4 regions of the Acerihabitans sp. genome follow, and region 3 is predicted to be linked to each of the others. Evidence: predicted binding sites of a transcription regulator. Region 3 holds the regulator's gene; each other region holds the start of a gene.
The links. Region 3 encodes PurR, which represses purine synthesis genes. Its sites were predicted from a motif close to CANGCAAACGTTTGCNTG; they were not measured.
Positions count from the first base shown of each region.

Region 1: purE (5-(carboxyamino)imidazole ribonucleotide mutase) is a predicted target of PurR. The motif match lies at 2,885-2,902, and genes of this name have one in related genera.
Region 2: rbsD (D-ribose pyranase) is a predicted target of PurR. The motif match lies at 1,938-1,955, and genes of this name have one in related genera.
Region 4: purT (formate-dependent phosphoribosylglycinamide formyltransferase) is a predicted target of PurR. The motif match lies at 2,806-2,823, and genes of this name have one in related genera.

Region 1 covers NZ_DASWOM010000089.1:18,002-24,027, reverse strand. Annotated here, with positions in the region: gene cysS (cysteine--tRNA ligase) at 1-1,334, opposite strand, end outside; gene ppiB (peptidylprolyl isomerase B) at 1,630-2,124, shown strand; gene VGC33_RS15060 (UDP-2,3-diacylglucosamine diphosphatase) at 2,133-2,858, shown strand; gene purE (5-(carboxyamino)imidazole ribonucleotide mutase) at 3,017-3,526, shown strand; gene purK (5-(carboxyamino)imidazole ribonucleotide synthase) at 3,523-4,599, shown strand; gene VGC33_RS15045 (NADP-dependent isocitrate dehydrogenase) at 4,710-6,026, opposite strand, start outside.
Region 2 covers NZ_DASWOM010000107.1:28,904-34,929, forward strand. Annotated here, with positions in the region: gene VGC33_RS17870 (OspG family effector kinase) at 1-1,808, shown strand, start outside; gene rbsD (D-ribose pyranase) at 1,969-2,388, shown strand; gene rbsA (ribose ABC transporter ATP-binding protein RbsA) at 2,396-3,907, shown strand; gene rbsC (ribose ABC transporter permease) at 3,907-4,875, shown strand; gene rbsB (ribose ABC transporter substrate-binding protein RbsB) at 4,900-5,787, shown strand; gene rbsK (ribokinase) at 5,865-6,026, shown strand, end outside.
Region 3 covers NZ_DASWOM010000047.1:4,691-10,716, forward strand. Annotated here, with positions in the region: gene VGC33_RS08310 (riboflavin synthase subunit alpha) at 1-244, shown strand, start outside; gene cfa (cyclopropane fatty acyl phospholipid synthase) at 270-1,421, opposite strand; gene purR (HTH-type transcriptional repressor PurR) at 1,864-2,880, opposite strand; gene cydH (cytochrome bd-I oxidase subunit CydH) at 3,116-3,205, shown strand; gene VGC33_RS08330 (C40 family peptidase) at 3,267-4,118, opposite strand; gene VGC33_RS08335 (Grx4 family monothiol glutaredoxin) at 4,544-4,891, shown strand; gene rnt (ribonuclease T) at 4,981-5,646, opposite strand; gene gloA (lactoylglutathione lyase) at 5,765-6,026, opposite strand, start outside.
Region 4 covers NZ_DASWOM010000036.1:6,865-12,890, forward strand. Annotated here, with positions in the region: gene VGC33_RS06165 (S9 family peptidase) at 1-1,012, opposite strand, end outside; gene VGC33_RS06170 (tellurite resistance TerB family protein) at 1,110-1,766, opposite strand; gene VGC33_RS06175 (YebF family protein) at 1,921-2,631, opposite strand; gene purT (formate-dependent phosphoribosylglycinamide formyltransferase) at 2,863-4,041, shown strand; gene VGC33_RS06185 (bifunctional 4-hydroxy-2-oxoglutarate aldolase/2-dehydro-3-deoxy-phosphogluconate aldolase) at 4,174-4,815, opposite strand; gene zwf (glucose-6-phosphate dehydrogenase) at 4,930-6,026, opposite strand, start outside.

The DNA.
Region 1 (6,026 bases), on a different contig from region 3:
AATTCGGTCAGTTTGGCGCGGGCTTCGTCCGCCAATTGCCATTGTTTATTTTTACGCGCATCGTTGCGTTGCTTGATAAGCGCCTCAATCTGCTCGGTTTCGCTGCTATCCACCAGGGCGCCGTTTTGCAGGAACCGTTCCGGGTCCTGCTCCAGCAGGCCCAGCACATTGGCCAACCGGCGCAGCGCCGCCGCCAGCCCAATGGCGGCCGGCGGATTGTCCACTTTCAGGCGATTGACTTCGCGCGCCATGTCGAACAGCGCCGAATAGGCTTCGGGCGTATTAAAATCATCATCCATGGCGGCGGTAAACTGGTCGACAAACAACTCGCCGCCGGCGGGAACGGCCGACACATCGGTGCCGCGCAATGCGATGTAAAGGCGCTCGAGGGACGCCCTGGCCTGTTTGAGGTTATCTTCGCTGTAATTCAGCTGGCTGCGGTAATGGCCGGACATCAGGAAATAGCGCACTGTTTCCGCGTCATAATATTTCAGCACGTCGCGCACGGTAAAAAAGTTATCCAGGGATTTGGACATTTTTTCCCGATCGACCATGACCATGCCGGAATGCATCCAATAATTGACATAAGGCCCCTCATGGGCGCAGCTCGACTGGGCGATTTCATTTTCATGGTGGGGAAACATCAGATCCGAGCCGCCGCCGTGTATATCAAAATGATTACCCAACTGCTTGCAGTTCATGGCCGAGCATTCCACATGCCAGCCCGGACGTCCGAGGCCCCAGGGCGACGGCCAGCTGGGTTCGCCCTCTTTGGACATTTTCCACAACACGAAATCCATCGGATTGCGTTTCACATCGTCGATATCCACCCGGGCGCCGGCCTGCAGCTGGTCGAGATCCTGGCGCGACAACACGCCATAGGTGGGATCGGACTCCACCGAGAACATCACGTCGCCGTTGGCCGCCTGGTAGGCATGGCCTTTTTGCAGCAAAACCGCCACAATTTCGATGATATCGGCCATGTGCCGGGTGGCGCGCGGCTCTTCATCCGGGCGCAGGATATTCAGGCTGTCGAAATCCTTATGCATTTCGTCAATCATGCGGCCGGTCAGCTTATCAATGCTTTCATCGTTGGCATGCGCGCGTTTGATGATCTTGTCGTCAATGTCGGTGATGTTACGCACATACTTAACTTGGTAGCCCTTAAACCGCAGATACCGGGTCACGACGTCGAAGGCGACGAACGTCCGGCCGTGGCCAATATGACAGAGGTCATAAACAGTGATGCCGCACACGTACATACCGACTTTACCGGCATGGATGGGGTGAAAATCCTCTTTTTGACGTGTCAGGGTATTATAAATCTTCAGCATCGACATTCATTCCATGGTGATAACGGGGTACGTGTGTATACCGACAAGTTTAGACAGGTTATTTTCCAACAGCGTATTGAACCCTGAAGGCGTCGGTAATGCAAGGCCGGGGACACCGGATTTAAAACGGGGGGGGATATTTCCGGCAAAAAGCGCGGCCTGGCGCGGGCGAATACCATAAACAGCCATTCGGCTCCGGTGAATGCTGACTCCATGACGGACTTATGTTATAAATTCAGTCTGCTTGATCACTTCGTGTGAGCAACTCTTTTACCGACTCGTAGGACAACTATTTATGGTCACTCTTCATACCAATCACGGCGACATTGTTATTAAAACCTTCGCCGACAAAGCTCCGCTTACCGTTGAGAACTTCCTGACCTACTGCCGTGACGGCTTTTATGATAATACCATTTTCCATCGCGTGATTAATGGCTTCATGATCCAGGGCGGTGGTTTTGAACCCGGCATGGCGCAGAAAAAAACCCGCGCCACGGTGAAAAACGAAGCCAACAACGGCCTGAAGAATACCCGCGGCACCCTGGCCATGGCGCGCACCAACGATCCCCATTCCGCCACCGCGCAATTCTTTATCAACCTGGTGGACAACGATTTCCTGAACTTCCGGTCTGAACGGGCCGACGGCTGGGGATATTGTGTTTTCGCCGAAGTGACCGACGGTCTCGACGTGGTCGATAAAATTAAAAACGTGGCGACCGGCAACAGCGGCCCGCATCAGGATGTGCCGAAAGAAGATGTGATCATCACCGGCGTGACCGTAGACGAATAAACGTTGCCATGGCAACCCTGTTTGTTGCGGATATTCATCTAAGCGTTCAGGAACCGGCGATTACCGCCGGTTTTCTGCATTTTTTACAACGGCAGGCGGTTCACGCCGACGCGCTGTATATCCTGGGCGATCTGTTCGAGGCCTGGATTGGCGACGACGACCCTTCCCCGCTGCACGGCGAGATAGCCGCGGCGCTGAACGCGCTGGCCCGCCACGGGGTGCCCTGTTTTTTTATCCATGGCAACCGGGATTTCCTGTTGGGCCGGGATTTTGCCGCGGCAAGCGCCATGACGCTACTGCCGGAAGAGCAACTGCTTACCCTATATGGCCGGTCGCTGCTGGTGCTGCACGGCGATACGCTGTGCACCGATGACAAGGCCTATCAACGTTACCGCCGGCGGGTCAATCAACCCTGGCTGCGGCGCCTGTTTCTGGCGCTGCCGTTGAGATGGCGGCTGCGCATTGCCGCGCGGATGCGGGCCGGCAGCCAGCGCGCCAATAACACCAAGTCCGAAACGATAATGGATGTCAGCCAAGAGGCGGTAATTGCGGCGCTTGCGCGCCATGGCACCCGCTGGATGATTCACGGCCATACCCACCGGCCGGCGATCCATGCCGTGCCGACCGCGGAAGGTCGCGCCCATCGCGCGGTACTGGGCGCCTGGCACCGGCAGGGGTCTATGATCCGGGTCACCGCGGCCAGCGTCGAGCTGATTGAGTTTCCCTTCGATTAAGCGGCGCATTTTATAGCGCCGGCGGGCACGCAACCGTTTTCCTCTCCCGGCGCGCATGATATGCTCTACGCCCTCTTCTTTCCGATAGCCTCCGCTCAGCGGCATCGCGCAGCAGGCTACGGGGAGTGGCCGGCAACATTTACAGGAGCACCACGCGCATGCAATCCAATCTTGCCCCGGCAAAAATCGCCATTGTCATGGGGTCCAAAAGCGACTGGGCCACAATGCAATTTGCCGCTGACATCCTCGCCACGCTGCAGCTTGCCTGCCATGTGGAGATCGTCTCGGCGCATCGTACCCCTGATAAACTGTTCAGCTTCGCCGAACAGGCATCCGCCGCCGGGTTGGAGGTGATTATCGCCGGCGCCGGCGGCGCCGCTCACCTGCCCGGCATGTTGGCGGCGAAAACGCTGGTGCCGGTGCTGGGCGTGCCGGTGCAGAGCGCGGCATTAAGCGGTGTCGACAGCCTGTATTCCATGGTGCAGATGCCGCGCGGCGTGCCGGTGGGCACGCTGGCGATCGGCAAGGCGGGCGCGGCGAACGCCGCCCTGCTGGCGGCGCAGATCCTGGCGCTGCACGATAAGGATTTATCCGCCCGGCTGGCGGCCTGGCGTCAGGGGCAAACCGACGAGGTGCTGGCGCATCCCGATCCGCGGGAGGAAGCATGAAACCGGTATGCATCCTGGGCAATGGACAGTTGGGGCGCATGCTGCGCCAGGCCGGCGAGCCGCTGGGCATTGCGGTATTTCCGGTGGGGCTTGACGCCGATCCCGGCTCGGTGCCGTTTGCGCAAAGCGTGATTACCGCGGAGATCGAACGTTGGCCGCAAACGCCCCTGACCCGTGAACTGGCCCAACATAATGCCTTTGTTAACCGCGATATTTTTCCGCGGCTTGCCGACCGGTTGACGCAGAAACAATTATTGGACAGCCTGAGGCTGGCCACCGCGCCCTGGGAACCGCTGGCCGCGGCGGCGCAATGGCCGCAGATATTCGCCTCGTTTGGCGACCTGGCCATCGTCAAGCGGCGGGTGGGCGGCTATGACGGGCGCGGCCAATGGCGCCTGGTCCCCGGCGATGAAGCGACGCTGCCCCAGGAGTGCTACGGCGAGTGTATCGTTGAGCAAGGTATCGCCTTTTCCGGCGAAGTATCGCTTATCGGCGCGCGCGCGCATGACGGCGCCATGGTATTTTATCCGTTGACGCATAACCTGCACCAGGACGGTATCCTGCGCGCCAGCGTGGTGGTGGCCGGGCCGGACGACGCGTTGCAGCGCCGGGCGGAGAGTATGCTTTCGGCAATTATGCATGAATTGAAGTATGTCGGCGTGATGGCGATGGAATGTTTTATCGTTGGCGGCGATTTGCTGATTAACGAGCTGGCGCCCCGGGTACACAACAGTGGGCATTGGACGCAAAACGGCGCGTCCATCAGCCAGTTCGAACTGCACCTGCGCGCCATTCTCGACCTGCCGATGCCAAAACCCGTTGTCACCACGCCGTCGGTGATGGTTAATCTTATCGGTACCGACGTCAGCGCCGCCTGGCTGGCCGAACCGCTGGTGCATCTGCACTGGTATGAAAAAGAGGTGAGGCCGGGGCGTAAGGTCGGCCACCTCAACTTAAACCATACCGATGCCGCCGAGCTGAACCAGGCGCTGGCGCGCCTTGCGCCCCTGCTGCCGGCGGAATATCACAGTGGATTGGCATGGGCGCGGCAAACGCTGGCCCAATTGGGCTAAAAGATCGCGCGGGGTCCAAGGGGGATAGCGCGTCTGCTTCCCCCTTGGCGCTTGCCGGCGCCCGATAATACCTATGGCAACCGAACGCTCGGCAAGCGAAGCTTACCGCATCAGACCATAAAGTCTTTCAGCGCGCCATTAAGCGTGGCGCTCGGGCACATGGCCCGGCTGGCCAACTCCGGCGACGGGTGATAATACCCGCCGATATCCACCGGCTTGCCCTGCACAAGGTTCAGCTCGGCGACGATCTTGTCTTCCTGTTCGGCCAGGGTTTGCGCCAGCGGAGCAAACTGATCGCGCAGGTCGGGGTCCTCGTCCTGTCCCGCCAACGCCTGCGCCCAATACAGCGCCAGATAGAAATGACTGCCGCGATTGTCCAGTTCGCCGGTTTTGCGCGACGGGGATTTATTGGTATCCAGGAATTTACCATTGGCCTGATCCAGCGTTTTCGCCAGGATTTTCGCCTTGGCGTTGGCACGCGAACTACCTACATGGTCCAGGGACGCCGCCAGGGCCAGGAACTCGCCCAGCGAATCCCAGCGCAGATGGTTTTCCTGCAGGAATTGCTGGACATGTTTTGGCGCCGAGCCGCCGGCGCCGGTTTCAAACAGGCCGCCGCCGCTCATCAGGGGTACGATGGACAGCATCTTGGCGCTGGTGCCCAGTTCCATGATCGGGAACAGATCGGTCAGGTAGTCGCGCAGCACGTTGCCGGTGACCGAAATCGTGTCTTTGCCCTGGCGGATGCGGTCGATGGAGAACTGGGTGGCGTCTTCCGGCGACATGACGCGAATATCCAGGCCGCCGAGATCGTGATCCTTGAGGTAGCGCTCTACCTTGCGGATCATTTGCGCGTCATGGGCGCGGGCCGGATCGAGCCAGAATATGGCCGGGGTTTGGGATTCACGGGCGCGGTTGACCGCCAGTTTTACCCAATCCTGGATAGGCAGATCCTTGGCCTGGCACATACGCCAGATATCGCCGGCTTCAACCGCCTGTTCCAGCAGTACCTTGCCTTGCCCGTCGGTCACCTTGACCACGCCATCGTGCTTGATTTGGAAGGTTTTATCGTGAGAGCCGTACTCCTCGGCCTTTTGCGCCATCAACCCCACGTTGGGCACGCTGCCCATGGTGGTCGGATCGTAGGCGCCGTGGCGTTTGCAATCGTCGATCACCACCTGGTAAACGCCCGCGTAGCAACGGTCGGGTATCACCGCCTTGGTATCGTGCAGCTTGCCGTCGGCGCCCCACATTTTACCGGAATCGCGGATCATCGCCGGCATCGAGGCGTCGACAATCACATCGCTCGGCACGTGCAGATTGGTAATGCCTTTGTCGGAATTGACCATGGCCAATTGCGGACGTACCTGGTACAGCGCCTGGATGGCCTGTTCGATTTCCTGCTGGCGGTCGGCGGGCAGCGCTTT
Region 2 (6,026 bases), on a different contig from region 3:
CAACCGGGATCAATACCGTCAAACATCTTGTTGTTGATCTGGATGCTACCAACGTGCTGGTTCGTCAAACCGAAACAGGTGAATTATTTATTACACACCCGCCGAAGGGTAATACAATACAAGCCGGACGAAAAGTATTTTATGACGCTATAAATGATAAAATACATATTGACGGAGAAAGGCTGGAGGGGCTGGATTACACAATACAGGACGGGAAAAAATTCATTAAATTATATGATGTAAATTATGAACTCACCTATAGCGTTGATAAAAGAACACCGCAACTCAAATTGCAGAACCGTGACGGCACGGAGTCCATAATTCCCGTGTACCATGAAAAAATAAGCCATACCTGGCACCTGGGCACACACAATAACAAACCCGCCTTCACGCCTAGACAGGAAAAAAAAATTCAATTGTGGAAAGAAAAATTTAATGATGCTTATCAGTATATTCAAGTTGATAACCTTTATCCAAAGAATTATGGCGCTGGAAAAATCATTGAAGTCAGGACAAAATACGCCGGTGCTCTGGTTGATGATGTCATAATGAAGGTGGTTGAGCTGAAGGGGGAATTGGTGCCGGTACGTGAGTCGCTGGTGCCTAAAAGAGGCGTAAAATATGAAATATACAATCGGGCCATTCCCGGCAGGCGCGGCCATCCCGTCGAGTTTGACGGCCGCCGCTGGTTGTTTGAAGCCCCGACGTCAATCCATGTTGCCAAAACGTTGCGGCACGCTATTCCCAAGAATGCTGTAGGCGGGCGCGTGAACGCGTTTGATTTATCCACGCCGGATAAATTGGGCCTGCGTTGGGATATGAAAAATAATGCATATTTAAAAATTAAAGATAAGTATTTAAAAGTGAAAAGGTACCCTAAAACCGCAAATAAATTTTTTCTGATTGTTAATAATCGAAAAATCAACCTGCGCTTCAAAAAAAATAAATTTCATGTAGAAAATTTTAGAGAAAGACTTAACGATATACGCAAAATAGGCTTGAGTGGCCGCGCAGGACCTACCAAGCGTAAGCATGCTGTGGATATACTGAAGAATTTGCATGGATTCGACCTTGACCGAGCCAAGACACTGTTGTCTCAATATCGTTTTCCCCCCGAAGGTTTGTTCAACGAGTATTCGTTTGCCTTGGATTTAGAACAGTATGGGGAAATTCCACCCTGGGCAAAACGTTTTAAAATTGAGGAAAGCAACGATAACTTAGTGCCGGCGCCAGGGCGCAAAATAAATGTGTATGATCCCGACGATGAATCCGTCACTCATGAACTCCTGCTTGGTACGGAAGTTGGCGCAGGCGATTATGGTATCGTTTTCCAGGATGGCAAGGATCCCGATTGGTATATCAAAATAATGCGCCCACATCCTGATGGCGACAGCGATATAGATGTCGAGGTATTGGCGGAAAAGGAAGCGGAAAGCTTTCGTTTATTTTATGGGCCGGATTCGGCAAAAATCTTTACTGATAACAAGGGTAATTTTTATAACAGAATGTACAAAATCCCCGGCGCGACATTGGATTCTCTTCCCCAGAGTAGTCTGCCGCGCGATGCTATTGAACGCTTTGTCGATATGCTGGAAAAAATGAATAACGTCAACCTGTTACACGCCGATTTGCATTCGGCGAATATGCTGTGGGATGCCGGCAGTGAAATGTTTTTCCCTATTGATATCCTTGATATCAAGAGAGATTTTTTTCGCAGCGGTAACGACTATAAAGAGGGTTTAAACCAACGTGGCGAAGACCGATGGGACGATGTCATATATGAGATCAGGCAAAAAATGGTCCCCTGAGTTCCGGCATGCATGCGGCCGTCCTGAAAGCCTCACTGGCGTCGCCAAGGCCAGCGAAACGTTTCGATAGCGATCACATTTTTGATGTTTCGCGCTTGTGGCCGGGCGCGTTTGTGATTATTTTCAGGTCAGCGAAACGTTTCGCTGAGAGGATCTGGAAATGAAGAAAGGGTTATTGCTTAACGCCGATGTCTCCGCGTTAATTTCCCGCTTGGGACATACCGATGAAATCGTCATTGCCGATGCCGGGCTGCCCATACCCGCGTCCACCGACAGGATCGACCTGGCGCTGACCCAGGGGGTGCCGGGATTTTTACAGGTATTCGGCGTGGTGGCCAGTGAGATGCAGGTGGAAAAAGCCATTATCGCCAGCGAAATGGCCGCGCATAATCCCGCGCTGCATCGGGCGTTGCTCGACCAGTTGTCACGTCTTGAGCTGGCGCAGGGCAATACCATCGACATCGATTATATCAGCCACCAGGCGTTTAAAGGGCGGACCGCCCTTAGCCGGGCCGTGATTCGCACCGGGGAGTGCACTCCTTTTGCCAACGTTATCCTCTGCTCCGGCGTCACCTTCTGAGGCAACTATGCAACCCTTATTGCAACTGACCGGTATAGACAAGTCGTTTCCAGGCGTCAAAGCGCTTTCCGGCGCGTCGCTCAAGGTCTATCCCGGGCGGGTAATGGCTTTGGTGGGGGAGAACGGCGCCGGTAAATCCACCATGATGAAGGTGTTGACCGGGATATACCACAAGGATGCCGGTACCCTCGCCTTTATGGGGCGCGAGGTCGCCTTCAGCGGCCCCAAGGCGTCGCAGGATGCCGGCATCGGCATTATTCATCAGGAACTTAATCTGATCCCCGAACTGACCATTGCCGAAAATATTTTCCTCGGGCGCGAATTTCTTAACCGTTTCGGCGGCATCGATTGGAAACGTATGTATAGCGAGGCGGACCGGCTACTGGAGCGATTGAACCTGCGCTATAGCAGCCACCGGCTGGTGGGTGAATTGGCGATTGGCGATCAGCAGATGGTGGAAATCGCCAAAGTGATTAGCTTTCAGTCAAAAGTCATTATCATGGATGAACCCACCGATGCGTTAACCGATACCGAGACGGCATCTCTGTTCAGCGTGATAAACGAGTTGAAACAGCAGGGGTGCGGCATCGTGTACATCTCCCACCGGTTAAAAGAAATTTTCGAGATCTGCGACGATGTCACCATCATGCGCGACGGACAGTTTATTGCCGAACGGCCGGTAACCGGGCTGCAAGAGGACCAACTGATTGAAATGATGGTGGGCCGCCGCCTGGAGGAACAGTATCCGCGCATTGCGCAGCGTCCGGGCGCGGAGCGGCTGGTCGTCAGCAATCTGTCGGGTCCGGGGGTGATCGATGTCAGTTTTACCCTGCGCCAGGGGGAAATCCTGGGCTGTGCCGGGCTGATGGGCGCCGGGCGTACCGAACTGATGAAAACCTTATATGGCGCCGCCAGGCGCACCGGCGGCAGCGTGACCCTTGACGGCCGCGCCGTAACGGCCAGATCGCCCCAGGACGGATTGGCCAACGGCATCGTCTATATTTCCGAAGATCGCAAGCGTGATGGGCTGGTGTTGGGGATGTCGGTTAAGGAGAACATGACGTTGACCGCTCTGCGCTACTTCAGCCATCAGGCCGGTTGGCTAAAGCACGCCGACGAGCGGGTGGCGGTGGGGGATTTCATTCGGTTATTCAATATTAAAACGCCGTCGATGGAGCAGCCTATCGGTCTGCTGTCCGGCGGTAACCAGCAAAAAGTCGCCATCGCGCGCGGCCTGATGACCCGCCCCAAGGTGCTGATCCTGGATGAGCCGACCCGGGGGGTGGACGTGGGCGCCAAGAAAGAAATTTACCAGTTGATCAACCAGTTCAAACAGGAAGGGCTCTCCATCATTCTGGTGTCCTCCGAGATGCCTGAAGTCCTGGGCATGAGCGATCGCGTCATGGTGATGCATGAAGGCCGCCTGAGCGGCATATTTCCCATTGGACAGGCCACCCAGGAAGTGCTGATGGCCGCGGCCGTCGGCAAGCTTCCTCGTACACAGCAGGAGAATCAGTGATGAATTCCCGGACCATCCCCGCCAAACGCGGCATCAGTAAAGCCTGGCTGCTGGAGCAAAAATCGTTGATTGCGCTGCTGGTGCTGATCGCCGTGGTTTCCTCGATGAGCGCTAATTTTTTTAGCCTCAACAATCTGTTCAATATTCTCCAGCAGACCTCGGTCAACGCCATTATGGCGGTGGGCATGACGCTTGTGATCCTTACCGCCGGCATTGATTTGTCCGTCGGGTCGCTGCTGGCGCTGACCGGCGCGATAGCCGCCTCGGTGGTGGGACTGGAAATGAACGTGATGGTGGCGGTGGGCGCCTCGCTGGCGCTGGGCGCGGCCATCGGCGCCGTGACCGGCCTTATCGTGGCCAAGGGCAAGGTACAGGCTTTTATCGCCACCCTGGTCATGATGCTGCTGCTGCGCGGCATTACCATGGTGTATACCAACGGCAGCCCGGTCAATACCGGCTTCAGCGATGCGGCCGACGCGTTTGGCTGGTTTGGCATCGGCCGTCCCCTTGGCGTTCCCACGCCGGTATGGATTATGGCCGTGGTATTTCTCGCCGCCTGGTACATGCTGCATCATACCCGCCTGGGCCGTTATATCTATGCGCTGGGAGGTAATGAAGCCGCTACCCGGCTGTCCGGCATCAGCGTCGATCGGGTGAAGATTATCGTCTACTCGCTGTGCGGGCTGCTGGCGGCCCTGGCGGGCATTATTGAAGTTGCCCGCCTGTCCTCGGCGCAGCCCACGGCGGGTACCGGCTATGAGCTGGACGCCATCGCCGCGGTGGTGCTGGGCGGCACCAGCCTGTCAGGCGGCAAGGGTCGCATCATGGGGACGCTGGTCGGCGCGCTGATCCTGGGCTTCCTGAATAATGGACTGAATTTATTAAGCGTTTCCTCCTACTACCAGATGATCGTTAAAGCCGTGGTAATTTTACTGGCGGTGCTGGTGGATAACAAAAGCAGTAAATAACCTCTCCCCGCAGGAATGATAAAGATGAAAATGAAAAAATTAGCTTTTTTGATGTCCGCCGTTGCCTTGGGCGCCACTCTGAGCGGCAATGCCCTGGCGAAAGACAGTATCGCGCTGGTGGTATCCACCCTGAACAATCCGTTCTTTGTCTCCATGAAAGACGGCGCCCAGCAGGAAGCGGATAAGCTGGGCTATCAGCTGGTGGTGCTTGATTCGCAGAACAATCCGGCCAAGGAACTGGCCAACGTGCAGGATCTGACGGTGCGCGGCGTTAAGCTGTTGCTTATCAATCCAAGCGATTCCGACGCGGTGGGTAACGCGGTGATCATCGCCAACCAGGCGAAGATCCCGGTTATCACATTGGATCGTAAGGCCAGCAAAGGGACCGTCGTCAGCCATATCGCCTCCGACAACCGGGTGGGCGGCAAAATGGCCGGTGATTTTATCGGCCAAAAACTGGGCCAGAATACCAAGGTCATTCAGTTGGAAGGTATTGCCGGCACATCGGTTGCGCGTGAGCGCGGCGAGGGCTTTAAACAATCGGCCGATCAGTATAAATTTACTATGCTCGCCAGCCAGCCCGCCGATTTCGATCGCACGAAAGGACTTAACGTGATGCAGAACCTGCTGACCGCGCATCCGACGGTGCAGGCGGTATTCGCGCAAAATGACGAAATGGCCCTGGGCGCCATGCGCGCCCTGCAAACCGTTAATAAAACCGATGTGCTGGTCGTCGGTTTTGACGGCACCGCCGACGGCATCAAAGCGGTGCAAAGCGGTAAACTTGCCGCCACCGTGGCCCAGCAGCCCGACCAGATCGGTATCATCGGCGTGGAAACCGCCGATAAGGTCCTGAAAGGCGAAAAAGTGGATGCGGTAATCCCGGTTGCCCTGAAGCTGGTCACCCAATAAGCCCGTACAACCTCGACAGCAGTGGCTTGCGTTATCGCCGCGCGCCGGCGATAACGCGTCTAACCAGGAAACAGGCTATGGCAATAAAAAAGCTGGTGGTTCTCGGCAGCATTAACGCGGACCATATACTTAATCTTCAACGCTTTCCCCGTCCCGGTGAAACGGTGGTCGGCAACCACTATCAGGTGGCGTTCGGCGGCAAAGGGGCTAATCAGGCGGTGGCCGCCGGCCGCAGCGGC
Region 3 (6,026 bases):
TGTTCTGTACAAAGGCTATATCGGCATCGACGGCATCAGCCTGACGATTGGGGAAGTGGTGCAGGAAAAGTTTTGCGTCCACCTGATACCGGAGACGCTGCTGCGCACCACGCTTGGCAAGAAACGGCTGGGCCAGCGGGTCAATATTGAAATCGACCCCCAGACCCAGGCGGTGGTGGATACGGTGGAGCGCGTTCTGGCGCAGCGGGAAGCGGCGATTGCCGCGACGATAAATACCCTTTAACGCGCCGGCCCGGCGCGCCAAGGGCTTAACGTGGAACGCGTATTCCGCCTTCCACGCCTTCAGGGCTGAACAACACTTGCCATAAATGAATATTACGCGCGCGGAACGCGCCCGCGCAGGCATTCAGATAATAACTGAACATGCGGAAAAAACGGTCGGAGTATTTATCGGACAAGGACGGCCAGGAGGCGATAAAACGTTCATACCAGGCCATAAGCGTTTTATCGTAATCAGAGCCGAAGTTATGCCAGTCCTCCATCACGAAATGTCTTTCGCTGGCATGGGCAATCTGCTGCACCGACGGCAGGCAACCGTTGGGGAAAATATATTTATCTATCCAGGGGTCGACATTCATGTCGGTGATATTCGAGCCGATGGTATGCAGCAGGAACAGACCGTCCCGTTTCAGGTTGCGATCGATCACGTCGAAATAAGTGGCGTAATTTTTGGGGCCGACGTGTTCGAACATCCCGACCGAAACAATGCGATCAAACTGCATATCCAGATCGCGATAGTCGCGCAGTAAAATCGTGACGTCCAGTCCTTCGCAGCGGGTTTGCGCCAGCTTTTGCTGCTCGGCGGAAATCGTAACGCCCTGTACCGAAACGCCATAATTTTCCGCCGCATAGGCGGCAAGCCCACCCCAGCCGCAGCCGACGTCGAGCAGCGTCATGCCGGGACGCAACTGTAGCTTTTCGCAGATCATCTTCAGCTTATCCTGTTGCGCCTGCACAAGGGTGGTCGCCTTGTTCCAGTAGCCGCAGGAGTATTGCATATAGGGATCCAGCATCATTTCAAACAGATCATTACCCAAATCATAATGTTCTTTGCCAACAATCCAGGCCCGCTTGCGCGACTGGAGATTCATCAGCCGGGCGGCGGCAATCCGTAGGGTATCCTTAAGATGATGCGGAAGCTTGTTCTCCAGCCCCGCCTTAAGAACCCGCTGGAAAAAGATGTCAAGTCGTTCGCATTCCCACCAGCCGTCCATGTAGCTCTCGCCCAATCCTAAAGAACCGTCTTGCAATACACGCTTAAAAAATCCTGGATTCTTGATTCGCAGATCAAAAGGTCTTGAACCATTAAGTTCAATACCGGCCTGCGCGAGCAATTCATGGACGATACGGTACCAATCATTATCATGAAAGCTCAGGTCTTCAACGCACGAGGAACTCATAGCTTCTCCATCACCTTTCTTCTGTAATGCCCCGTCAGGAAAAGCATTCACCCTGCCTGCGGGCTTTATAAGAATCCACGGTTATCCGTGGTGTCTGAGGTACCACCATCAACAGAGGAATATAAAGTAAACCATAGACTGCCACTTAGCCGGGCGCTTTATAAAAAGGGTGATGTCATGTTGGAAAACACGACATACTTTTATACAAAATAATTAGACAACTCGTTATAATTGTTAACGATATTGAGTATAAGCCTGCATCTGAATTTAGACAATAGCTAACGCGCTAATGTATTTCATAGTATAACTTAATGATTTCATTCTGAAACAATAACTGTTTGCACAGAGATCGATATATGAAAATTCTTGTGTCCACGGCGGACGGCGCTTTACAAAAAAGAGATAGGCGCCCGCCCGCCGTTGAAAAGCCTGGCGGCAGGGCTTAAGCGGGGAAGGGACCGTCGGCTACCGAGTGACGTTCAATCAGCGACGGATGCACTTCGATGGTGTGGGCGTCCTCGCGCTTGCTGGTTATCCGGTCGAGCAGCATGGTCAGCGCAGCCTCGCCCAAATCCTCTTTAGGCTGATGGATGGTGGTCAGTGCCGGACTGAAAAAGCACGAATTGCGCACATTGTCGTAACCAATTAAAGAAATATCCCGAGGCACGCTCAGGCCCATTTCATTGATGGCGCACAGCGCGCCCATGGCCATGATGTCGCCGCCGCAAAATACCGCGGTGGGGCGCGGCGTTTGCGCCAGGATTTGCTTCATCGCCAGGTAGCCGGATTCCGGTTCGAAATTGCCTTGTACTATCCAGCGATCGTTTAACGGGATGCCGGCTTCCTTCATGGCATGCAGGTAGCCGCGGTGGCGCCCGCCGCCGGTGTTGCGCGCCAGCTGGCCGGGTATGGCGCCGATGGCGCGATGCCCGCGTTCGAGCAGATATCGCGTCGCCATATACCCGCCGGCAAAGGCGTTATCGATGATGGCGTCGGTAAAATCACGGCGGGCCTCGCCCCAATCCATGACCACCATGGGAATATGCCGGTATTCTTCCAGCATATCCAGCAGCGCTTCAGGATACTCGGCGCACATCACCAACAGCCCGTCGACGCGTTTTTGCGCCAGCATCGCCAGGTAGGCGCGCTGTTTTTCCAGATCGTTGTGGGAATTGCATAATATAAGGGTATAACCGCGGGCAAAGCAGTGGTGTTCAATCGCTTCAATAATTTCGGCAAAATAAGGCGCTTCGCTGGTGCTGGCGAGCAGGCCGATGGATTTGGTGCGATTAACCTTCAGGCTGCGCGCCACGGCGCTGGGTGAGTAATGTAGCTGTTTTATGGCGTCCATTACGGCGAGTTTTGTATCCTGCGCAACAAAACGGGTTTTATTGATGACGTGCGAAACGGTGGTGGTGGATACATTAGCGCGTTTTGCCACATCTTTGATGGTTGCCATGCCTTGAATACTCCCGTACGCCCTGGCTAAAATATCTGTCGAAGGCGCAAGCACTTTACGACGCTATGGAATTAACCGTTAATTTTCCTTGATCCCGGGCTAAAGTGAAAGCGTTATATGTCAAGACGTCAGCCCGGGCGCAAGCTTTTTGCGCGCCGCTATGGCAAACTGAGCATAACTACATGGGGTCGCGGTGGTTAGAACCGGCGCCTTGGCTTACTTCTAAGGAGACAGAATGGATAGCGATTTAAAAATGTCGTTACTGACCACGGTGTTCTCGCTGTTGGTGATAATCGCCTTCAGCTTTACCGCGGTGATGAACTGATTGCACTTCGGTTGGGTGTATAAAAAAGAGGAGCCTGGGCTCCTCTTTTTTATACAGGGTATCAGCGTATATTTTTCGGCGTGACCACCCGGCGGGCGCCAACGTAATGGTCCTGCCAATAATCTTCACTCAGATAGCTGATGCGAATATCGCTGCCGGTCCGGGGGGACTGGATAAAACGCCCGTTGCCGAGATAAACGCCGACATGATCGGCCGCGCCGCGATTGGAAATATGGAAAAAAACCAGGTCCCCGCTTTCCAGGTCATCTTTCTTGACCGGCGCCGCGTCGCGCAGGTGATACATTTCATTGGCGGTGCGCGGCATATGGATGCGCACCACATCTTTATAAGCGTAATAAATCAGGCCGCTGCAGTCAAAACCGGTATTGGGCGACATGCCGCCCCAGCGGTAGGGCTTACCCATTTGGGAAAGCAGTTTGTTCATGGCCGTGAGCTTGGCGGTTTGGTAACGTTTTTTATGGCTGTCGCTCATTTTGATCGGCTCATCGTTGGCCACCAGTTCCACTGCCGCCCGGTCTTTAATCCGGTGCCTGCCATAGCCTCTTTTATAGCCTTTTTTCGGCGGGGTGAAATTAGCCAGTTTTTTCGTCGCCGTTGCCCGCGGGGGCTTGGCCTGCACGCGTAAAGTGCTTTTTTTAGCGACGGCTTTCGCGTGCGCGGGTTCAGGCGGCTTTTTAGCAACGGCTTTTGCGCTGACGGCGGGCTCGCTGGCGACGGGTTTGCTTTTTTTGGCCATTTTTACCGGTTTGCGCTTGCGCCGGTCACCGGTTTTAGCCGCCGCGGCCTGGGACTTGCGCTGATCGGCGTTAACGCCGGCGTTCGGCGCGGCATGTGCCAGATTCAGAAACAACTGGGTAAAAAGCAACACAAAAAGCGTAAAGCACAAACGCATGATAAACGCTATCCTTATGTGGCCCAAAATAGGGGGTTATCGACACCTCACAGGAATTTAAGCTATTTGCTCCGTCATTGCATCATCAAATCACTCCTTATTGTGTATAAACGTGAATAAGTTCGATTTTGCTGCATTTATCAGCGTTCAGCGGCGCATTATTCAACATAGTTACCGTTCATTAAACGAATGTTTAAGCCCGTTTTGTTACCCCGGCGGGGTGAAAAGCCGCTAAAATATCATGTTTACCCTGGCGGGCGAACGCGAAAGGAACGAATTAATGCGCCATGAACGCGCGTGCCGGTAAAAAAACGTTTATCAGTTTGCCCGGTAGTGGCTAGAATAAAGAGACTGAGTGTCATCCCGCACAGAGCAGTGCAGAACAGTGCAGATAAAGCCAGATACTGGCGTGAGGAAGCGAGACAATGACGACAATAGAAAAAATCCAGCAGCAGATAGCTGAGAACCCGATTCTTCTTTATATGAAAGGTTCGCCGAAATTGCCGGGCTGCGGGTTTTCCGCCCAAGCGGTGCAGGCGCTCTCAGCCTGCGGCGAACGTTTCGCCTATGTGGATGTCCTGCAAAATCCGGACATTCGCGCCGAGTTGCCGAAATTCGCCAACTGGCCGACCTTTCCACAGCTCTGGGTGGACGGCGAACTGGTCGGCGGATGCGATATCATCATTGAGATGTATCAGCACGGCGAACTGCAACCGCTGGTTAAAGAAGCCGCGGTGAAATACAACGCCCAGGAAAACCAAACGCCTTCCTGAGTCCTGCGTCACGCTTGCGCATAAAAAAGCCACCGCCGGTATCGCTGCCGGAGGTGGCTTTTTTTATCCGGCGCCGACGGCGGGCTGGATTAATCGTGCTCGCCGGCGGCGGTGTCGCCGACAGGGGGAACCGGCCAGCCGCCGAGACGTTTCCAGCGATTGACCAATTCGCAAAACAGTTCAGCGGTGCGCTCGGTGTCATATAGGGCTGAATGCGCCTGGCTGCCGTCAAATTCGATGCCGCCGGCGGCGCAGGCTTTGGCCAATACCGTCTGGCCCAGCACCAGCCCGCTCAGGGCGGCGGTGTCAAAGGTGGCGAACGGATGGAAAGGATTGCGCTTGAGCGCGGCCCGGCCGGCCGCCGCCATCAGGAACCCGTGATCGAATCCGGCATTATGGGCAACAATAATCGCCCGGTTACAGCCCCGATCCTTAATGCCTTTGCGCACCATTTTAAAAATTTCATGCAGCGCGTCGTATTCGCTTACCGCGCCGCGCAGCGGGTTGGTCGGGTCGATGCCGTTAAAGGCGAGGGCTTCCGGCTGCAATAGCGCGCCGGGAAAAGGCTCAACATGGAAATGCAGGCATTGGTCGGTAACCAGCCAGCCCTGGTCGTCCATGTTGACCGTGACGGCGGCAATTTCGAGCAGGGCGTCGGTAGCGGCGTTGAAGCCGGCGGATTCAATATCGATGACCACAGGATAAAAGCCGCGAAAACGGCCGCGAAGGGTATTTACATCGTCAAGTTCAGCCATGCCTGTTCTTAATATTCAGGGAAAACAGCCCGCATTATGGCAAATTTTAGCGCGGGATGCATGGCGAATCCGCTCCGGTCTTCAGGGGAGCGGATTTAGCCTGGCCGGGCGCGGGGCTTTACTCGCCCAAGCCCTTACCGGCATGTTTTTGTTCAATCAGTTCAATTTTATACGCGTCGGGATCCTCGATAAAGGCGATAACCGTAGTGCCGCCCTTGACCGGTCCCGCCTCGCGGGTCACCTTGCCGCCGGCCTGGCGAATGCGTTCGCAGGTGGCGGCCACGTCGTCCACCCCGAGCGCGATATGGCCATAGGCGGTGCCCAGCGCGTAGCTATCGACGCCCCAGTTGTAGGTCAATTCAAGCACCGCGCCTTCCGTC
Region 4 (6,026 bases), on a different contig from region 3:
CCTGGTGACGTTCCTCCACCACCAGCCAATCGCTGAACAGGGTAAAATTTTCCAATACCACGTCATCCCTGGCCGGTATAAGCGTTTGCCACAGTTTTTCATCACCCGTTTCGCTGCGGTAGAGCGCAAAATTCTTGCCTTCACGATTGGAGCGGACGTAGAAATGGCCCTGGTAATGATCCAGCGAATACTCATGGTCATGGCGGCGGGTCAGGAATACCTGCGGGCGGGCCTTGGGATCGTCGGCGTCCAGCAGCAGGATCTCACCCGAGGTGGTGCTGCCCAGCGCGATGATGATATAGCGTTCCGAGGTGGTTTTATGCACGCTGACATAGAAGGTATCGTCTTTCTCTTCATACACCAGTTCGTCGAGCGCCGGTGAGGTGCCGATCCGGTGGCGGTAAACCTGATAGGGCAGCAGCGTCTTTTTATGCTTGCGCACGTAATAGAGGATCTGGGAGTCGCTGGTCCATTCAAAACCCGACGAGGTATCCTCGATCACTTCCGGATACCAGGAATCGCGGGCCAGGTTCTTGAAACGGATGCCGTACAGGCGGCGCGAGAGGAAATCCTCCGCCGCCGCCATGATGGCGTTGTCCGGACTTATCTCCAGGGACCCCATGGTATAGAATTCGCTTTGCGCCGCGCGTTTGTTGCCGTCAAGCAGGATTTCCCATTCGGCGGATTCCGGCAGGTCGGCGCGCTGGCGGGTATAAATGGCGTACTCGTTGCCAGGCTCATAGCGGCTCTGGTAACGATAACCACGCCGGATATAAGGCACCGAGCGATCCTCCTGGGGAATGCGCTCCACCATTTCGGTGAATAAGCGGTGGCGCAGTTCCTCATGGCCCGCCATCATGGCTTCGCCATAGGTATTCTCCTGGGCCAGATAGTCCAGTACGGCGGGATCTTCACGTTTATCATCGCGCAGCCAATAATAATCATCGATCCGCGTCTCACCATGCACGGTCAGGTTATGTGGTCTTTTTTCAGCTATCGGGGGAAATCTCATACGCACCCTTCCTTATTTCTCATAAGAAACAGAGTGGCACGAATATGGCGGGATGCCAAGCGCAGCCGTTTCCATCGCCGGCGCCGGCAACCGGGAGTCAGCGCGGCGGGACGGGGGTTATCTGCGCTTTAAGCTGTTGTTCCAGGCCGGTTTTTACATCTTCGGGAATTTTCAGCGCCAGCGCCAATGCATCCATATAGCTTCTTTCCATAAAATGATCGACATCGACCACCGCGCAGCTGAGGTAATAGATCTCCAGGGCCTCGTCCTCGCCGTGAATATCCTGCGCCAGGCGCGCCGGGTCCAGCGGTTGGGCAATGGCGTCCTGAACCAGAAGCTCCACATCCTCGCCCAGGCCCAACTGATGCAGGTTGTCCCGAATGGCGCGTTGCTCATGGTCGTCGATATGGCCGTCGGCCTTGGCGGCAAAAACCAGTGCCGTCACCAGCCGCTGCGCGCGATGGTTGATGGGAGTTGGTGGCTGGGTAAACCGCGCATCGTTCTGATGCGTGTCGCGTACGCGTTTTTTATATTGATCCCAGAGCACCGCGCCTATCGCGGCGCCGCCGCCGATAAACAGGGCGTTCTTGCCCACCGCGCCAATCATCTTGCGTGACGATTTACTGGCCACCAGCAGGCCGGCCAGCCCGCCAAGCGCGCCGGGCGCCAGCAGGTCCGCCAGGTTGCCGCCGGGATCCCCCGGTCCGCCCTTCTGCTGGACCAGGGTCTGGATTTTCTGCATCCACTGATTCATTGCCGTTCCCCTTCAGGTAGGGTATGCCGGACGGAGTCCGGCGCCACACGTCCTAACCTAACGGCTTTTGTGTCAAGTTGTTAAAAGGATTTGCAAAGATAGCGGGGCCGTGGGTGTCCAGACGCGCATTTCACTGCGCGTCCGGCGGGGTATCTTATTGCTGGAGTGAATAACTTATTTCGCCTTTTTCACAGTCAAGGTTAACCGCATAGGCGCGATCGGCGGTTTGTCCGCGAATTTTCAACGGCGCCTGCCAGCTGTCGCCGCTGCCGGTAATATCCTCCGGGTTCACCTGGGCGACGATGGTATCGCCGCCGAGGGCCTTTTTATCGTCGTCGGTGTGGGGGAAGCGATTCTGGGTGTAATCCTGTTTAATCAGTTCCGCTACCTGAGGGGCGTTCAGATCGGGACAGGCCGCAACTTTATAGGTTTTACCCGGCTGGTTTTTTTTGGCCGCCGGCTTGTTATTCTCGACGGTCGCGGCAGCGGTGGTCGCCGTGGCGGCGGCCGGGTTGGCTTTATCCGCCGCGCTCTTTTTCGCCGGTGCAGGTTTAGCGGCGGCCGGCTTGTCGTCGGCCGGTTTTTCATCCGGCGCTTTTTTAGCCGGGGCGGTGGCCGCGGGCGTGGCCGGCGTTTCTGCCGGCGCGGCGTTGTTGGCCGGCGCCTGTGCCGGCGCTGCGGCGCCCTGTTGCGTATCCTGCGCCTGGCCGGCCGGCTGCCGGGCGGCGGATGTACCGTCCGTGGACGTTTGCGTGGTTGCCGCTTGCCCCGCCGCCGGCTGCGTCTGATCTTCCGCGGCCGCTACAGACGACAGCATCATGCCGATGGCGATAATGCCCATCAGGCCGATTCCTGTTTTATGCATAAAACCTCCACGTGTTTTGATTATCCGTTTCTCAAAGTATTGATTGATAATAGCCGGTTAAAATTACCTTGAGAACAGGAACTACACCAACTATACCAAATGCCGGCGATTTTTAGCGCCCTTCCGGCATTTTTTCACCCCTGTATCCTGCGGCCACGGGCCTGTGCTGCTGCACAGGCAAACGTTTTCGTTTATACTGCGCGCAATTTTTATCACCTCAGGGGAAAGCGGATGTTAATCATTGGAACGGCGTTACGTCCCGGCGCCACGCGCGTCATGTTGCTCGGCAGCGGTGAACTGGGCAAAGAAGTGGCGATAGAATGTCAACGGCTGGGCGTGGAGGTGATTGCCGTCGATCGTTATGCGAACGCCCCGGCGATGCATGTCGCCCATCGCGCGCACGTCGTCAATATGCTGGACGGCGTTGCGCTCAGGGCGGTGATTGAACTGGAACGGCCCGATTTTATCGTGCCGGAAATCGAAGCCATCGCCACCGATATGCTGGTGACCCTTGAACAGCAGGGCCACCATGTCGTGCCCTGCGCCCAGGCCACGCGCTTGACCATGAATCGCGAGGGTATTCGCCGCCTGGCGGCCGAAACGCTGGGCCTGCCCACCTCGGCCTACCGTTTTGCCGCCGACCGCGCCGAACTGGACCAGGCGGTGGCGGCAATCGGTTATCCGCTGATTATCAAACCCGTGATGAGCTCGTCGGGCAAAGGCCAGAGCCTGGTGCGCGACGCCGCCGGCCTGGACGCGGCCTGGTCCTATGCGCAGCAGGGCGGCCGCGCGGGCGGCGGCAAGGTGATTGTCGAAGGCCTGGTCGCCTTTGATTTTGAAATTACCCTGTTGACCGTCAGCGCCGTCGACGGCATCCATTTTTGCGATGCCATCGGCCATCGCCAGGAGGATGGCGATTACCGCGAATCCTGGCAGCCGCAGCGCATGAGCACGCTGGCGCTTGAGCGGGCGCGGGATATCGCGCAACGGGTGGTGACCGCCCTTGGCGGCCGGGGACTCTTCGGCGTCGAACTGTTCGTGCGCGGCGACGAGGTGATTTTCAGCGAGGTATCGCCGCGACCGCATGATACCGGCATGGTCACCCTGATCTCGCAGGATCTTTCCGAGTTCGCCCTGCATGTGCGCGCCTTCCTCGGCCTGCCGGTCGGCGCCATACGCCAGTACGGTCCGGCGGCGTCGGCGGTTATCCTGCCGGAACTGGACAGTAGCGATGTGCGGTTCAGCGGCCTGGAGCGGGCGCTGAAGGCGCAAACGCAAATCCGACTGTTCGGCAAACCCGACATCAGCGGCAAACGCCGGCTGGGCGTGGCCCTGGCCATGGCGGATACGGTGGAAGACGCGGTAAAAGAGGCCAAGGCCTGCGCGGCGGCGGTTAAGGTCAGCGGCTGACGCGCCTGGCCGGAGCCAAAAAAAAGCTCCTCTTGCGGAGGAGCCCGGATTGCCCACCAACGAGCACATGAGTTTGAGGCGGGTGTGATGGGCAAAGCGTCAAGCGTCGCGCGCCAGGTATGGCGCGTCGGCTTACAGCTTGGCGCCGGCTACCGCTTCTTTCGCCAGTTCGGTGATGCGCGCATAGTCGCCCGCTTCCAGCGCGTCGTTCGGCACCAGCCATGAGCCACCGATGCACAGCACGCTTTTCAGCGCCAGGTAATCGCGGTAGTTTTTCGGCGAAATGCCGCCGGTTGGGCAAAAACGCACCTGGGAGAACGGGCCGGCAATGGCTTGCAACGCCTTGACGCCGCCGTTGGCCTCGGCCGGGAAAAATTTAAATTCGCGCAGGCCGTAATCCATGCCGAGCATCAGTTCGGATACGGTGGCGATGCCCGGGATGAGCGGAATGGTGCCGGCGACGGCCGCTTTCAGCAACGGCTCGGTCAGGCCGGGGCTGATGGCGAATTGCGCGCCGGCGGCGGTCACTTCCGCCAGTTGCTCAATGTTGGTCACGGTACCCGCGCCGACAATAGCCTCGGGAACTTCTTTGGCGATGGCGCGGATGGCGTCCATTGCGCAGGGGGTGCGCAACGTGACTTCCAGTACGCGCACCCCGCCGGCGACCAGCGCCTTGGCCAAAGGAACCGCGTGTTCCAGTTTATTGATTACGATAACGGGTACTACCGGGCCTGAGGTCAGGATGGTTTCCGCGCTGGTTTTCCAATTCTTCATGACTGTATGTCTCCGTGTAAACATCATCACCCGGCGTTCATGCCCTGTACGCGTAAACACCGGGTTAAAAATTACCGGTGCGGGACATGTCCGGCACCGGTGGGGAATACCCTGCTATTCGAACTCGTTCCAGGAGCGGCCGTCACGGGTTATCATGGCAACCGAGGCCACCGGCCCCCAGGTGCCCGCCTGGTATGGCTTGGGAGATTCATTGTCGGATGCCCAGGCTTCCATAATCGAATCCACCCAGGTCCAGGCCTGTTCCACCTCGTCGCGGCGCACGAACAGCGCCTGGATGCCGCGCATGGTTTCCAGCAGCAGCCGTTCGTAGGCATCGGCCAGATGTTCATGGCTAAAGGTTTCGCTGAAACTCAAATCCAGCTTGGTGGTTTGCAGGCGATGTTTATGATCAAGGCCGGGCACTTTATTGAGTATCTCGATATCCATGCCTTCGTCAGGCTGCAGGCGGATGGTCAGCTTATTCTGCGGCAATACCTGATAGGAGTCGCGGAACAAATTAAGCGCCGGATTCTTGAAATACACCACCACTTCGGAACTTTTTGTCGGTAAACGCTTGCCGGTGCGCAGGTAAAAAGGCACGCCCGCCCAGCGCCAGTTGTCGATATCCACCCGAATGGAAACAAAGGTTTCGGTATGGCTCGATTTATTGGCGCCCTCTTCCTCCAGGTAGCCGGGGACTTTCTTGCCCTGAACAAAGCCGGCGGTATACTGCCCGCGCACCGTGGTGTCACGCACATTGGTATGGTTGATAGGCCGCAGCGCCCGCAGTACCTTCACCTTTTCATCACGGATGCGGTCGGTGGTCAGATCGGATGGGGGCGACATGGCGATAATGCTGAGGATTTGCAGCAAATGGCTTTGGATCATATCGCGCATCTGGCCTGCTTTATCAAAATACCCCCAGCGCCCTTCGATACCCACCTCTTCCGCGACGGTGATCTGGACGTGATCGATGGTGCGATTATCCCAGTTGGTGGCGAACAGCGAATTGGCGAAACGCAGCGCCAGCAGGTTGAGCACCGTTTCTTTACCCAGATAATGATCGATACGGTACACCTGGCACTCTTTAAAATATTCCGCCACCTGATCGTTTATCACCCGGGAGGAAGCCAGATCGGTTCCCAGCGGTTTTTCCATGACCACCCTGCTCGGCTCTTTATTCAGGCCGGCCTGGCCCAGGCCCTGGCAGA